DNA from 4 places in the Proteiniborus sp. MB09-C3 genome. Region 3 is predicted to be linked to each of the others. Evidence: predicted binding sites of a transcription regulator. Region 3 holds the regulator's gene; each other region holds the start of a gene.
What was found. The regulator NrdR, encoded in region 3, represses ribonucleotide reductase genes. The targets are predictions, from matches to a motif close to CACNANATNTNGTG.
Positions count from the first base shown of each region.

Region 1: a site for NrdR is predicted at 1,526-1,539, ahead of QO263_RS16000 (ribonucleoside triphosphate reductase). Genes of this name have one in related genera too.
Region 2: a site for NrdR is predicted at 1,560-1,573, ahead of QO263_RS17065 (anaerobic ribonucleoside triphosphate reductase). Genes of this name have one in related genera too.
Region 4: a site for NrdR is predicted at 1,740-1,753, ahead of QO263_RS05050 (vitamin B12-dependent ribonucleotide reductase). Genes of this name have one in related genera too.

Region 1 covers NZ_CP127161.1:3,206,857-3,210,076, reverse strand. Annotated here, with positions in the region: gene QO263_RS16010 (M28 family peptidase) at 1-575, shown strand, start outside; gene QO263_RS16005 (hemerythrin domain-containing protein) at 771-1,325, opposite strand; gene QO263_RS16000 (ribonucleoside triphosphate reductase) at 1,548-3,220, shown strand, end outside.
Region 2 covers NZ_CP127161.1:3,470,837-3,474,056, forward strand. Annotated here, with positions in the region: gene QO263_RS17065 (anaerobic ribonucleoside triphosphate reductase) at 1-1,417, opposite strand, end outside; gene QO263_RS17070 (class I SAM-dependent methyltransferase) at 1,788-2,498, opposite strand; gene QO263_RS17075 (ABC transporter substrate-binding protein) at 2,586-3,220, opposite strand, start outside.
Region 3 covers NZ_CP127161.1:2,834,418-2,837,637, forward strand. Annotated here, with positions in the region: gene QO263_RS13865 (sigma-54 interaction domain-containing protein) at 1-630, opposite strand, end outside; gene pgeF (peptidoglycan editing factor PgeF) at 655-1,479, opposite strand; gene nrdR (transcriptional regulator NrdR) at 1,616-2,071, opposite strand; gene QO263_RS13880 (YlmC/YmxH family sporulation protein) at 2,166-2,447, opposite strand; gene sigG (RNA polymerase sporulation sigma factor SigG) at 2,586-3,220, opposite strand, start outside.
Region 4 covers NZ_CP127161.1:1,072,070-1,075,289, forward strand. Annotated here, with positions in the region: rRNA gene QO263_RS05035 (23S ribosomal RNA) at 1-422, shown strand, start outside; rRNA gene rrf (5S ribosomal RNA) at 500-616, shown strand; gene QO263_RS05045 (thioredoxin family protein) at 827-1,327, shown strand; gene QO263_RS05050 (vitamin B12-dependent ribonucleotide reductase) at 1,800-3,220, shown strand, end outside.

The DNA of each region.
Region 1 (3,220 bases), 370 kb from region 3:
AAAAAGAATTCATTATTATAGGAGCTCATTTTGATCATGCAGGAGACAATAAAAATGGCACTTATAACCCAGGGGCATTAGATAATGCTTCAGGTACTGCTGTTATGATGGAGATAGCAAGAGTACTGAAGGAAGGAAAATATAAGCCGAAAAAATCTATTCTTTTTATTGCCTTTAATGGAGAAGAAGAAGGTCTATATGGTTCATATCATTATGTTAATAGTCCACTATATCCGCTAAATAAAGAAACAACAGTTATGATCAATTTAGATATGATAGGTTCAAAAACTGAAATGCCTCTCACATTATTGAGCTTTGACAATATTAATACTAAACTAAGGGAAGAGTTCTATAAGTATTCAAAAGTACTAAAAATTGATTGTGCACAAGAGGCAGGGCAGGGAAGTGATCACGATTCTTTTGGTGCTAAAGGCATAGATTCATTATGTTTGATCAATATGGATTTAAAAAATGGATATCATACACCAGACGATACAATAGATAAGATAGATGAAAAACGAATTGCAGAAATAGCTAAGCTTGTACTATATTATTTGGATAAAAATGCTTTTTAATAGATAATATATAATATTTGTAAAGTAAAAATAGTTGTCATCCTGAACGTAGGCTCAAAAGCGCTCCTAACTGATTTCCTGACAGACAGATACTAAGGTTGGTTCGTAGGACACTCATAATTATAGTCCCGGCGGACAGATATTAAGATTGGTGAAGGAGATAAAGTTTTTTGCTACGTTCAGAATGACGCTTATTTATATATATTTCTTTTCTAAATCCCTTGCCAATCTAATATACTTTTCCTTAGTTTCTATATGCTCCTTGTTTTCTTCATATTCTTTAAATTCTCTATCTAATTTATTTATAGTTTCTTCTTTTAGATTTTTTTCTGCATATTTGTATAGCATATTGTCTTCCTTGAATATGTGTTTTTCCAAAAGATTTGCATATCCCATAGCATTTGATATTATGTCAACTTTAGCTTCATTATTACCTTCCTTATATGCTTTTAAGGCAGCTTCAAGCTCTCTAACAAAACTTCTTCCATAATCATGCTCAATAAGCATTCCTTGAACTGGGCCAGAGCCTATTTTATCAACTAGTTCTGTTGCCATGTCTTTAAATAACATATCTTCTTCTTTCCCATGGTGATACTTGTCTGCATAATTTCTTATAAAATCAATAATTGAAATCAGATCATCGTGTGGAATTTCTTTTCCTTCAACAATATCTACACATATTTTTCTTATTATTCTAAGCACTTTCTTAATATTATCATGCTCGTTTACGAGAATCTCAATTGTGTTCATAAATATCACTCCCAAATAATCTTTACTTTATTATTATCCGCAAAAAATAATAATAAACATTAAATAATTTTATCTTAGTTCTTATGTCCTAAATATTAAAAAAACATAAAAAAAGCACGAGATCAGTTGTAAATAAATTTTATTTAATCTATAATATTATATATGAATATACAATATATATGTATCATAAACATTGATACCACAATATAGGGGGGCTATACCTTGATTACTAGGGTTCAGAAAAGGAACGGAGATATTGTCGACTTTGATGTAAAAAAAATAGAAAACGCAATATTTTCAGCAGCAAAATCAGTTGGTGGAGATGATAGAGAAACTGCTGAAAGACTATCAAAAATGGTAGTTAGCATAGTAACAGAAGCTTTTGGAGCAAGTATACCATCTGTTGAAGATGTTCAAGACATAGTTGAAAAGGTTCTGATAGAAGAAGGACATGCCAAAACTGCAAAAGCGTACATATTATACAGAAGAAAGCATGAAGAGCTAAGAGAAACTAAAAATCTTTTTATGGATGCAGAGACACTGATAGATGAATATGTATCGCTAGATGATTGGAGAGTAAATGAAAATGCTAATATGGGATTTAGCTTACAAGGGCTAAATAATCATATTGTTGAGTCTATAACTAAAAAGTATTGGTTAAATAAAATATATAGAAAAGAGCTAAGAGATCCACATATCAAAGGAGACTTGCATATTCATGATTTAGGCCTATTGGCCCCATATTGCTGTGGATGGGATTTGGAGGCTCTTCTCTTATGTGGATTTAAAGGTGCTAGTGGAAAAATCGAATCTTTACCTGCAAAACACTTACAATCATTTTTAGGGCAGCTTGTAAACTGGCTATATACACTTCAAGGAGAGGCGGCGGGTGCACAAGCTGTCAGTTCTTTAGATACTTATGTGGCTCCATTTATTTATTATGACGGGCTAAGCTATGATGAAGTGAAAAAGATAGTGAAGAGTTTTGTATTCAATCTAAACATACCTACTAGGGTTGGATTTCAAACTCCTTTTACTAATATAACCTTAGACATTACTCCACATCCAATGATTAAGAATATGGAGGTTATCATTGGAGGCAAGAGAAAAGATAAAACCTATGGAGAATTCCAAAAGGAAATGGACATGTTCAATAAGGCATATAGCGAGGTAATGATGGAGGGAGATGGAGCAGGCAGAAGCTTTAGTTTTCCTATACCTACAATAAACATTACTAAGGATTTTCCTTGGAATTCAGAAGTGGTTGATTCCATTATGGAGATGACTAGAAAGTTTGGTACTCCATATTTTGCAAACTTTGTAAATAGTGACTTAAGTCCAGAAGATGTAAGGAGTATGTGCTGTAGACTTAGGCTTGATAATCGTGAGCTTAGAAGAAGAGGTGGAGGATTATTTGGTGCAAATCCGCTTACAGGCTCTATAAATGTGGTTACATTGAATATGGGACGTATAGGATATTTAGCCCACTCAGTAGAGGAATTTAAGAAAAGAGTTAGAGAGCTAATGGAAATATCCAAGGAAATATGCGAAACAAAGCGTAAGGTACTTGAAAGATACATGGATGCAGGACTTTACCCTTATTCTAGATTCTATCTTCAAGCTATTAAGGATGCAGAGGGAGAATATTTTAAGAATCACTTTAGTACTATAGGATTGAACGGAATGAATGAGGCATGCATTAATTTACTTGGAAAAGATATCACAACAGAAGAGGGCAGAGACTTTGCAATAGATATAATGGAGTTTATGAATAGAGTAATCCAGATATTCCAAGAGGAAACAGGAAGCCTCTGGAATCTTGAAGCCTCTCCAGCAGAAGGAGCTGCTTACAGATTTGCAAGAATGGATAAAAAAATGTATCCTAAGATATTTAC
Region 2 (3,220 bases), 640 kb from region 3:
TTCCCCTTCCGTACACTATCTCTCTTGATGGATCATGTTCATTTGCAATTACCCTTGTTCTGCAACCCATATAAGCTATTTCAGTCTCAGGCTTACCTTCTTTGTAATACTTAAGATTAAATGGAGCATCAATAAATGAGAAGTTAGGAAATAGCCTTTTAGCACTTACTCTGCATGCAAGCTTAAATAGATCGTAGTTAATATCTCCATTATTATAATTCAAGCCTTCTTTCACCTTAAATATCTGTATAGGAAATATAGGAGTCTCTCCATTGCCAAGACCTGCCTCTGTAGCTAAAAGTATATTTTTAACTACCATTCTTCCCTCTAAGGATGTATCTGTACCATAGTTAATAGAACTAAATGGCACCTGTGCTCCTGCTCTGCTGTGCATAGTATTTAAATTGTGTATAAAAGCCTCCATAGCTTGATATGTACTTCTATCTGTTTGAGTATAGGCTCTACTTCTTGCAAACTCTTGAGCTTTTTTTACTAATTCCATATCTTGAAAATGGCTTAATAGAAGCTTTTCTTCAATCTTAATATACTCTTCCTCTAGCTTTAAATTAGGCACAAGATTGTATTCCTTCTCAATTGCATTTACGATATTGTCTACTATTATTCCAGCCTCTTTATTATCTGTAAGCAGCTCTATAGCACTAGATAGATTTTTAATATAGTGTTTCTTATAAGTCTTTTTAACTCCAGGAGCCATTCCATAGTCAAAATTTGGAATACTTTGACCTCCGTGCTGATCATTCTGATTTGACTGTATTGCTATACAAGCAAGGGCAGAATAGCTTTGAATATCATTTGGCTCTCTTAAATGACCATGCCCTGTACTGAATCCATTTCTAAAAAGTTTTTCAATGTCAATTTGACAGCAGGTAGTTGTAAGAGTTAAAAAATCAAGATCATGTATATGTATATCTCCTTCTTTATGGCTCTTGGAATACTCTGGCTTTAATATAAACATATTGTAAAACTGTTTTGCACCTTCCGAGCCATATTTAAGCATAGTTCCCATTGCTGTATCTCCATCAATATTTGCATTTTCACGTTTTACATCATTATCTTCCGCTTCTTTAAAGGTTAGATCCTGATATATTTTCATAATCTTAGTGTTCATTTCTCTCAATCTAGTTCTCTCTGCCCTATAAAGTATATACGCCTTAGCAGTTTCAATCCATTCGTTTTCTATAAGAATCTTCTCAACTATATCCTGTATCATCTCGACTGATGGATTTACATTAATCATTTCCTTTTCAATATAATCCACTGTTTTTTCTGCTAACATAAATGCAGCATCATAATCCTTTATCCCCACAGAGCTTGAAGCCTTGAATATTGCATTTGCTATTTTTTCAATATTAAATGGAACTTCTCGCCCATCTCTTTTAATTATTTTAGTAATCACTTTACTTTCCTCCTCAAAATTGCACATAAGCTATTCTATTGTGTTAGTTAAGTTAATATATATTTTCCTGCATGTAAATGATAGTGTTAAAAATAATATAAAATCTACATTGTTCTATATATGGTATATAAATTTTAACACATACCATATATAGAGGTCAATGGATAGTTTTTAAATATAAATAGCTAATTTATTAGGTTCATGATTATGAATTGAAATTAAATCCTTCTCCTAATATTTCTCAATAAAATAACTCAGCAAGGATTTGCTGAGTTTATTACTCATGGTTATTGCACAATAAAAAAACATTCTTATAGAATAAAGGTTTTTATTTAACTATTTTTAAAACTCTTCATATTTCTGTAACATCTTATTTATCTAGGCTGCCTTGAATTTCAAATATACCTATTGTTTTCTTTCTAGGAATTATGTATGGGTATTCCTTTTCATCTTCACCTGTTTTAACTATCCGTTTAGATAGGAAAAATTCTAAATCCTCTTGACTAATTTCTGGCGAATAGGTTCTAACAAATCTTTGGGCATCTTCTATGGATATAAAGGGTTGACCAAATTTCAGCAAAGCCTTATCAAGGCAATAAGGTATTCCTTTGTCAATTAATTCTTTTTCAACCTTGTCATATGTATTTTTTTTAAATGTTCTATACTTTCTAGGGAATAGTTCCTCTTCATTGTCTTTTCCTACAACAGCAATAAGCTTCTTACAATTAGGAAGAAATCTTTCTATATTACGACTTCCAAAAAAACTTATAAAAATGACATCCCAGCTTTCTTCAATATCCTCACAGTCCATTAAACGTGGTTCAATATTTGTAATTTTTCTTAATTTCATATTTTTCTTTAAAGCATGGATGGCTTCATTGTTGATATCTATACAAGTAATGCTTTCAATGTGTTTACTAAGCTCCAAATCCACAAGACCTAAGCCGCAGCCTATATCACAAAAAGTAGAGTAGCCTTCTAATTTAGGTGCAATTAATTCAGCAACCTTTTTATTATAACCTGTATAAAAATTAGCATCTTGATACCATCTAATGGTATCTGAATTCCAATTAAAATTCATTTTGAATCTCACCCCATTATTTTCAAAGCGGTAAAAAGATATATCTATACCCTTTTACCGCCTGTTATGCAATTATATTTCAAATTTTTATTTTGAATTCTTTATTAAATCATTGTATTGATCTTCTGATAATTCGCAATGGTAGAATAGCTTATAATATTTGGCTGTTTCTTCATATAGATTGTATTGAGCTACTTCTGGATACAGTAGTTGAGTTATCCAAATCATACCCATATAGCGATTAACAGATGGAGGAGTTCCCATCCAATTGTATGGACCCATAGGAACTTCAAAGTATTTGTTGTTTTTAATAGCTTTAAGCTCCTGCCATGCTTTATCTTCAGCTACACCACTATAGTAGCTCCCTGGTGCAAAAATTATAACCTCAGGATCCCATAAAATAATCTGTTCCATGTCTACAGGATTTCCAGAGCCTTTACTTGAAATATCATCTACTACAGCTACATTGTTGCTTACCTGATCTATAATCTCTGCATGGAAAGAATCCTTAGCAAGCACACTAAGCCCATCTTCGCCTACACTATATATTAGGTTAACTTTTCCAGCCTCGCCAACCTTTTTCATTACTTCTTGTGTATTATTATAGATTTCTTCACAATACTGAGCTAATACTTCAGCTTCTTTTTCTCTTCCTAGAAGATCTCCTAGCATTCTGTAGGCTTTTCCCATGGATTCTGTTGTTGCTTCAATATGTACAGTAG
Region 3 (3,220 bases):
TTGTCCAATAAACGGATTGTTTTTTCTGCTTCCATCGTAATGTATACTTTGAGCAAACAGTTCTTTTCCAGAGCCTGTTTCACCATAAATTAATACACTAGAAGATGAATCCTTTGCCTTCCTAGCAATGTCTATAGATCTTACAAAGCTTTCATTATGACCTCTTAAGTCCTCAAATGTATACTTATTGCCCGTACTTAAAGGCTCTTTTTCTTTATCTCCAATGAGTTCCATCTGCAAATCAACCAGTTGTTCTGAAAGCTTTTGAATATTAGTAACGTTCCTTGCAATTTCCAGTGCTCCTAAAACAGTTTTATCTTTCTTAATAGGAATAGTTGTATTTATTGTAGTTATTTTTTCGCCTTTATAATTTAAGTAGGTCTGAGTTTTATCGAATATCTTCTGCCCAGTACTGACAACACTTAACAAAGTACTTGTGTGCTCATTTAGACTAGGAAATATTTCTAGCAACTGCTGGTTTATAACCTTTTCTTTTTCAATCCCCTCTAATTTAGCCATTGATTCATTATAAAATATGGTTTTTCCATCTGAATCTACAACATGAATTCCTACATCTATATGCTGCAAAATTTTTTGCAGTAGAAGCTTTTCAAATTCATGTGACCTCATACAATCATCCCTTTTATTGTCGAATTATATAAGCTGTATTAAAGCAGCCATTCTTCCTGTTCTTCCATTTTCCTTTCTATAGGAAAAAAACTTATCATTATTGCAGCCAGTACACAGTCCACATATGGTAATATTTCTACTTAATATTCCATTTTCCTCTAATATCTTTTTATTTGCTTTCCACAAGTCTAACCTCCATGTTTCTGTAGACTCTTTCATAAGCACTTCTTCAGTAAATGGTAGACTCTCATTGAATTTATCGTATACATCTTTTTTAACTGTATAACAGCAAGACCCAATTGATGGACCTATGCCCACCAGTATATCCTTAGAGTTTGAACCATAAGCCTTTTTCATTGTGTCAATCATTTTTTCTCCTATCCTTGCTACAGTGCCCTTCCAGCCAGCGTGTGCAACTCCTGCAACATTTTTAACTTTATCAAGGAAAAATAGGGGAACGCAGTCTGCATAAAAAGTTAAAAGCATAAGGCCTCTTACATTAGTTAGAAGCCCATCTATTTCTTTATAATCCAAAGGCTTATCTAAGCCCTTACCTGCATCTTCTTCTGTTACAATTCTTATAGTTGTAGCATGTACTTGATCAGATAGTACCATTTTTTCTAGGGGAACGTTAAAAGCATCTGAAATGCTTTGGAAATTTCTTATTATATTTTCTTTTTCATCTTTTGTATTTAAGCCTAGATTTAATGTGTTAAAAGGCTTAGGGCTTACTCCGCCTATTCTAGTAGTAAATCCGTGCTTAACAAGTCCTGTCTGTTCAAAGCTAGGTATTATATAATAGTGCAGTCCACCTATTTCTCTTAGTTCAAAGCCTATATTTTCGTTCACAGTATCACCTCTTTTAACTTTTTTTGAAATGCAGTATGAAACATAATGGGAATACTAAACGCACTTCCAAATAAAGCCATAATTCTTAGTAACATGCTTCTCTGCCTAAAATACTTGAAAAGGACTCAAAAGAGTCCTATTTTTCATCAAGTATTTTCTTAAGCTCATCCATGAATGTATTCAAATCTTTAAACTGCCTGTATACAGAAGCAAATCTAACATAGGCAACCTCATCAATGTTTTTGAGTCTATTCATAACCATCTCTCCTATGAGATCTGTAGTTATCTCTCTTTCCATAGAGTTAAAAAGCGTCTTCTCTATTTCATCCACCATATCTTCAATAGCCTTCATAGAAACTGGTCTCTTTTCACAGGCTCTAATTATCCCATTTAGGAGTTTATTTCTATTATATGATTGTCTATTTCCATCTTTTTTAATTACTACAAGGGGTATGTCCTCAATCTTTTCATAAGTTGTGAATCGCTTATTGCATTTAATACATTCTCTCCTCCTACGAATAGCTTGTCCTTCATCAGTAGGCCTAGAATCAACTACCTTGGATTCATAATAATCACAATAGGGGCATCTCATCTTTTTTCCTCCCTTTAAGCCAAAGTCTTAATCAAATTATATTATATCTTTTCTTTAATGTCTACATATAATCATCTTCTATACTTGATTATTTCTACTCTTCCCTATTTTCTCCTCCATAAAATAAATAATCCTCAGTATTTATATTAAGATCTACTAAGATAACATCTGAGCCTATTCTAACAATATTCTGCCATCTGATAACATAATCTTGATTTTTGCCAAATAAACCTAGTATTCTTCCTGGTCCTGGTAGGACAATAGCATCAATTGTTCCCTTCTCTAGATTTACTTCTAAATCTGATATGAATCCTATCCTAGTCCCATCCTTTACATTTATTACTTCCTTTTCACGTAAATCAGTAGTCTTTACCATTGTTTCACCTTCTTTTCAATATTTATATACTATATATATACTATGTAAGCCTATAATATTATTCCTAATATTTATCCTGTGAAACAATGGTAAATTATCAACAATTGAATATTAATTTTAATTAATCTTCTGTGCTAGTTAAATTAATTTTCTCATATGTTTTAAAGCTGTTTTCTCTAGTCTTGATACTTGAGCTTGAGATATTCCAATTTCCTCAGCAACCTCCATTTGAGTCTTTCCTTCATAAAACCTTAGATTAAGAATGAGTTTTTCTCTATCATTTAGCTTTCTAATGGCTTCCCTCAAAGCTATCTCCTCCAACCAAGTCTCATCTTCACTTTTTTCATCACTGACTTGATCCATAACATATATTGCATCCCCACTATCATGATATATAGGTTCAAATAGAGATATTGGATCTTGAATAGCATCCAAAGCAAAAACTACTTCTTCTTTTGGTAAACCTAATGCTTCAGCTATTTCAGATATAGTAGGTTCCTTTGAATTTTTATTTACCAAATGATCCCTTGCCTGCAATGCTTTATATGCTATATCCCTTAATGATCTACTAACTCTTATTGAATTATTATCACGTAAATATCTTCTTATTTCTCCAATAATCATAGGAACAGCATATGTTGAAAACCTAACATTTTGTGATAGGTCAAAATTATCTATTGCTTTTATCAGTCCTATACATCCTACTTGGAACAAATCATCGACATGCTCGCCTCTTTTACTGAATCTTTGAATGACACTTAGAACTAATCTCA
Region 4 (3,220 bases), 1.8 Mb from region 3:
TCGACGGGGAGGTTTGGCACCTCGATGTCGGCTCGTCTCATCCTGGAGCTGTAGCAGGTTCCAAGGGTTGGGCTGTTCGCCCATTAAAGAGGCACGCGAGCTGGGTTCAGAACGTCGTGAGACAGTTCGGTCCCTATCTGTCGTGGGCGTAGGAAATTTGAAAGGAGCTGTTCCTAGTACGAGAGGACCGGAATGGACAGACCACTAGTGTATCAGTTGTCCTGCCAAGGGCATGGCTGAGTAGCCAAGTCTGGTAGGGATAAGCGCTGAAGGCATCTAAGCGCGAAGCCCCCCTTAAGAAAAGATTTCCCATCTGGTAAACAGAGTAAGACCCCAGAAAGACTAACTGGTTGATAGGTCGTAGGTGTAAGAGCAGCAATGCTTTAAGCTAAACGATACTAATAGGTCGAGGGCTTGACCAGAAATATGGACGCTGTGTAGTTTTTAAGGTATAAGCCTTAAATTAAATATATGAAGCCTTATTAAATTAGGGCATAAATCCAGTGACAATAGCGAAGGGGTCACACCTGTTCCCATACCGAACACAGAAGTTAAGCCCTTCAGCGCTGATGGTACTTGGTGGGAGACCGCCTGGGAGAGTAGGACGTTGCTGGATTTATTGTTTTTTGGGAAATTAAAACTATGTACAGCCAGTAATATACTCGTGCTGGATTTTTTTATTTTTTGAACATTTTCTCTTTATTCCACATAATACTAGTTGATTTTAAAATAATATGTATTATAATTTAATAAAAAAAGAAATACAATTTAGCAGGATAGTTTTTATATATCATGGTTTTTTATATATTATAAGGGGGGAATATAAGTGAATGGTTTTGAACTATTTTCTGTAGGCATGTCATTTGATGAGTTTGTAAATACCGATACCAGTACTTATAAAGAAAAGACCTTAGAGATTCTTAATTCCATCAGCTTTGAGGATGAATACATAGAAAGAATTAAATCTATTGATAAGGTTATAAACATACTCGTATGTGCTGAAATGTGGTGTCCTGATTGCATGATAAATGTACCTGTATTAGAAAAAATGAAAGAGCTAAATCCAAATATTAATATTTCTATCGTTAAAAAAGATGGAAATGAAGGCTTTTTCAGCAGATATACTCATAATGGAATTGTTAAAGTACCTACTTTTGTTTTTTATGATGAAAACTTTAAAGAATTAGGCAGTTTTGTTGAACATCCAAAAAAAGTAACGGAAGTAGTATCTAAAGGAAATCAACCTAATATAATAGTAACCATGAGGAAATACAGAAAAGGTGAATATGCACAGGAAACTTTAAAAGATATTCTTGAAATAATCTAAAGGAGCAAAAGCTCCTTTTTTGTTTACTAAACATGCTTCCTGAGTAAGTACTCTATTTAATTCATGAGCATCATTAAAGGACGCTTAATCCTATATTAAAAAAACCTGCCTTTACGATTATCAACCGGTAAATGGTATGTATTCAGTTCCAGATAAGCCTGGAATTAGGCAGGAATTAAGTCAAACAAATACTTAATTCAGAGGTATTTTTATAGAGGGTAACTGAAATAATATGAAATAAAATACTCTTCTTATGTAGGGGCTAGCGGAATTAATTTATATTGTTACTTTAGTCTCGTTTTTTTATTATAAGTCAACAACTTTGCTTAAATTATTGAAAAATACATACTTGTATTCAGGACATCTACCAAAATTATGTATTGCTGTCATTGACACTAAAAACATGAGATGGTACAATATCTAGTATATAAACATAACAATTACACTAAATGTAGTTTGCGGAGGTGGCTTAATGCAATTAGGTGAAAATGCAATTAAGGTATTAGAGAGACGATATCTAACTAAAGATATAGAGGGTAATGTAATAGAAACTCCTGAAGATATGTTTAAGAGAGTTGCAAAGCACATTGCTCAGGCAGATAAAATATATGATGAAAGTGCAGATATAGAAGATACAGAGAATGTTTTTCTTGATATGATGACTAATCTAGAATTTATACCAAATTCACCAACTCTTATGAATGCAGGAAGAGAATTAGGACAGTTATCAGCATGCTTTGTATTACCTATTGAAGATTCCATGGAAGGTATATTTGATGCCATAAAAAATGCGGCATTAATACATAAAAGTGGCGGAGGAACAGGCTTTAGTTTTACAAGATTAAGACCTAGAGGCTCATCAGTTAAGTCAACTGGAGGAGTAGCTTCAGGACCAATTAGTTTTATGAAGGTTTTTAATTCAGCAACTGAGGCAGTAAAACAAGGAGGAACACGAAGAGGAGCCAATATGGGAATCCTTAGAGTAGACCATCCTGACATAATGGAATTTATTAAATGTAAACAAGATACAAGTGAAATTACTAACTTTAACATAAGCGTTGGATTAACCGAAAAATTTATGGAAGCTGTAGAAAAAGGCGAAAGTTATGAATTAATAGATCCGCATACTAAGCAGCCAGTGAGTTCACTAAATGCAAAAGAAGTATTTGATAATATAGTTAGTATGGCTTGGAATAATGGAGAACCTGGAATAATATTTTTAGACAGAATAAATAAAGCTAATCCAACACCTGGATTAGGGGAGATGGAAAGTACTAATCCCTGTGGAGAGCAGCCATTACTTCCTTATGAATCTTGTAACTTAGGTTCAATTAATTTAGTTAAGATGATTAAGAAAAATGGCTTAAAATATGAACTAGATTATGCAAGACTTGGAGAAACAGTAGATAAAGCTGTACATTTTTTAGACAATGTAATTGATGTAAATAAATATCCACTAGAAGAAATAGATAATATGACTAAATCCACTAGAAAAATAGGCCTAGGAATAATGGGCTTTGCAGATATATTATTTTATTTAGGACTGCCATATAATTCAGATGAAGCTGTAGAATTAGCAGAAAAAATCATGGAGTTTATAGATAAAAGATCAAAGAAGAAGTCGTCTGAACTAGCTGCTCAGAGGGGGACTTTTCCTGCACACGAAAAAAGCATATTTAAGGCAAATGGTATTGAGCTAAGAAACTCCACTACTACTACAATTGCACCAACTGGAACTATAAGCATCATAGCAGGAGCTAGCAGCGGAATAGAACCATTATTTGCAATTTCATTTGTACGTAATGTAATGGATAATGACAAGCTTGTAGAGGTACATCCTTATTTTGAAGAAGTAGCAAAGGAGAGGGGATTTTATTCAGATGAGCTAATGGA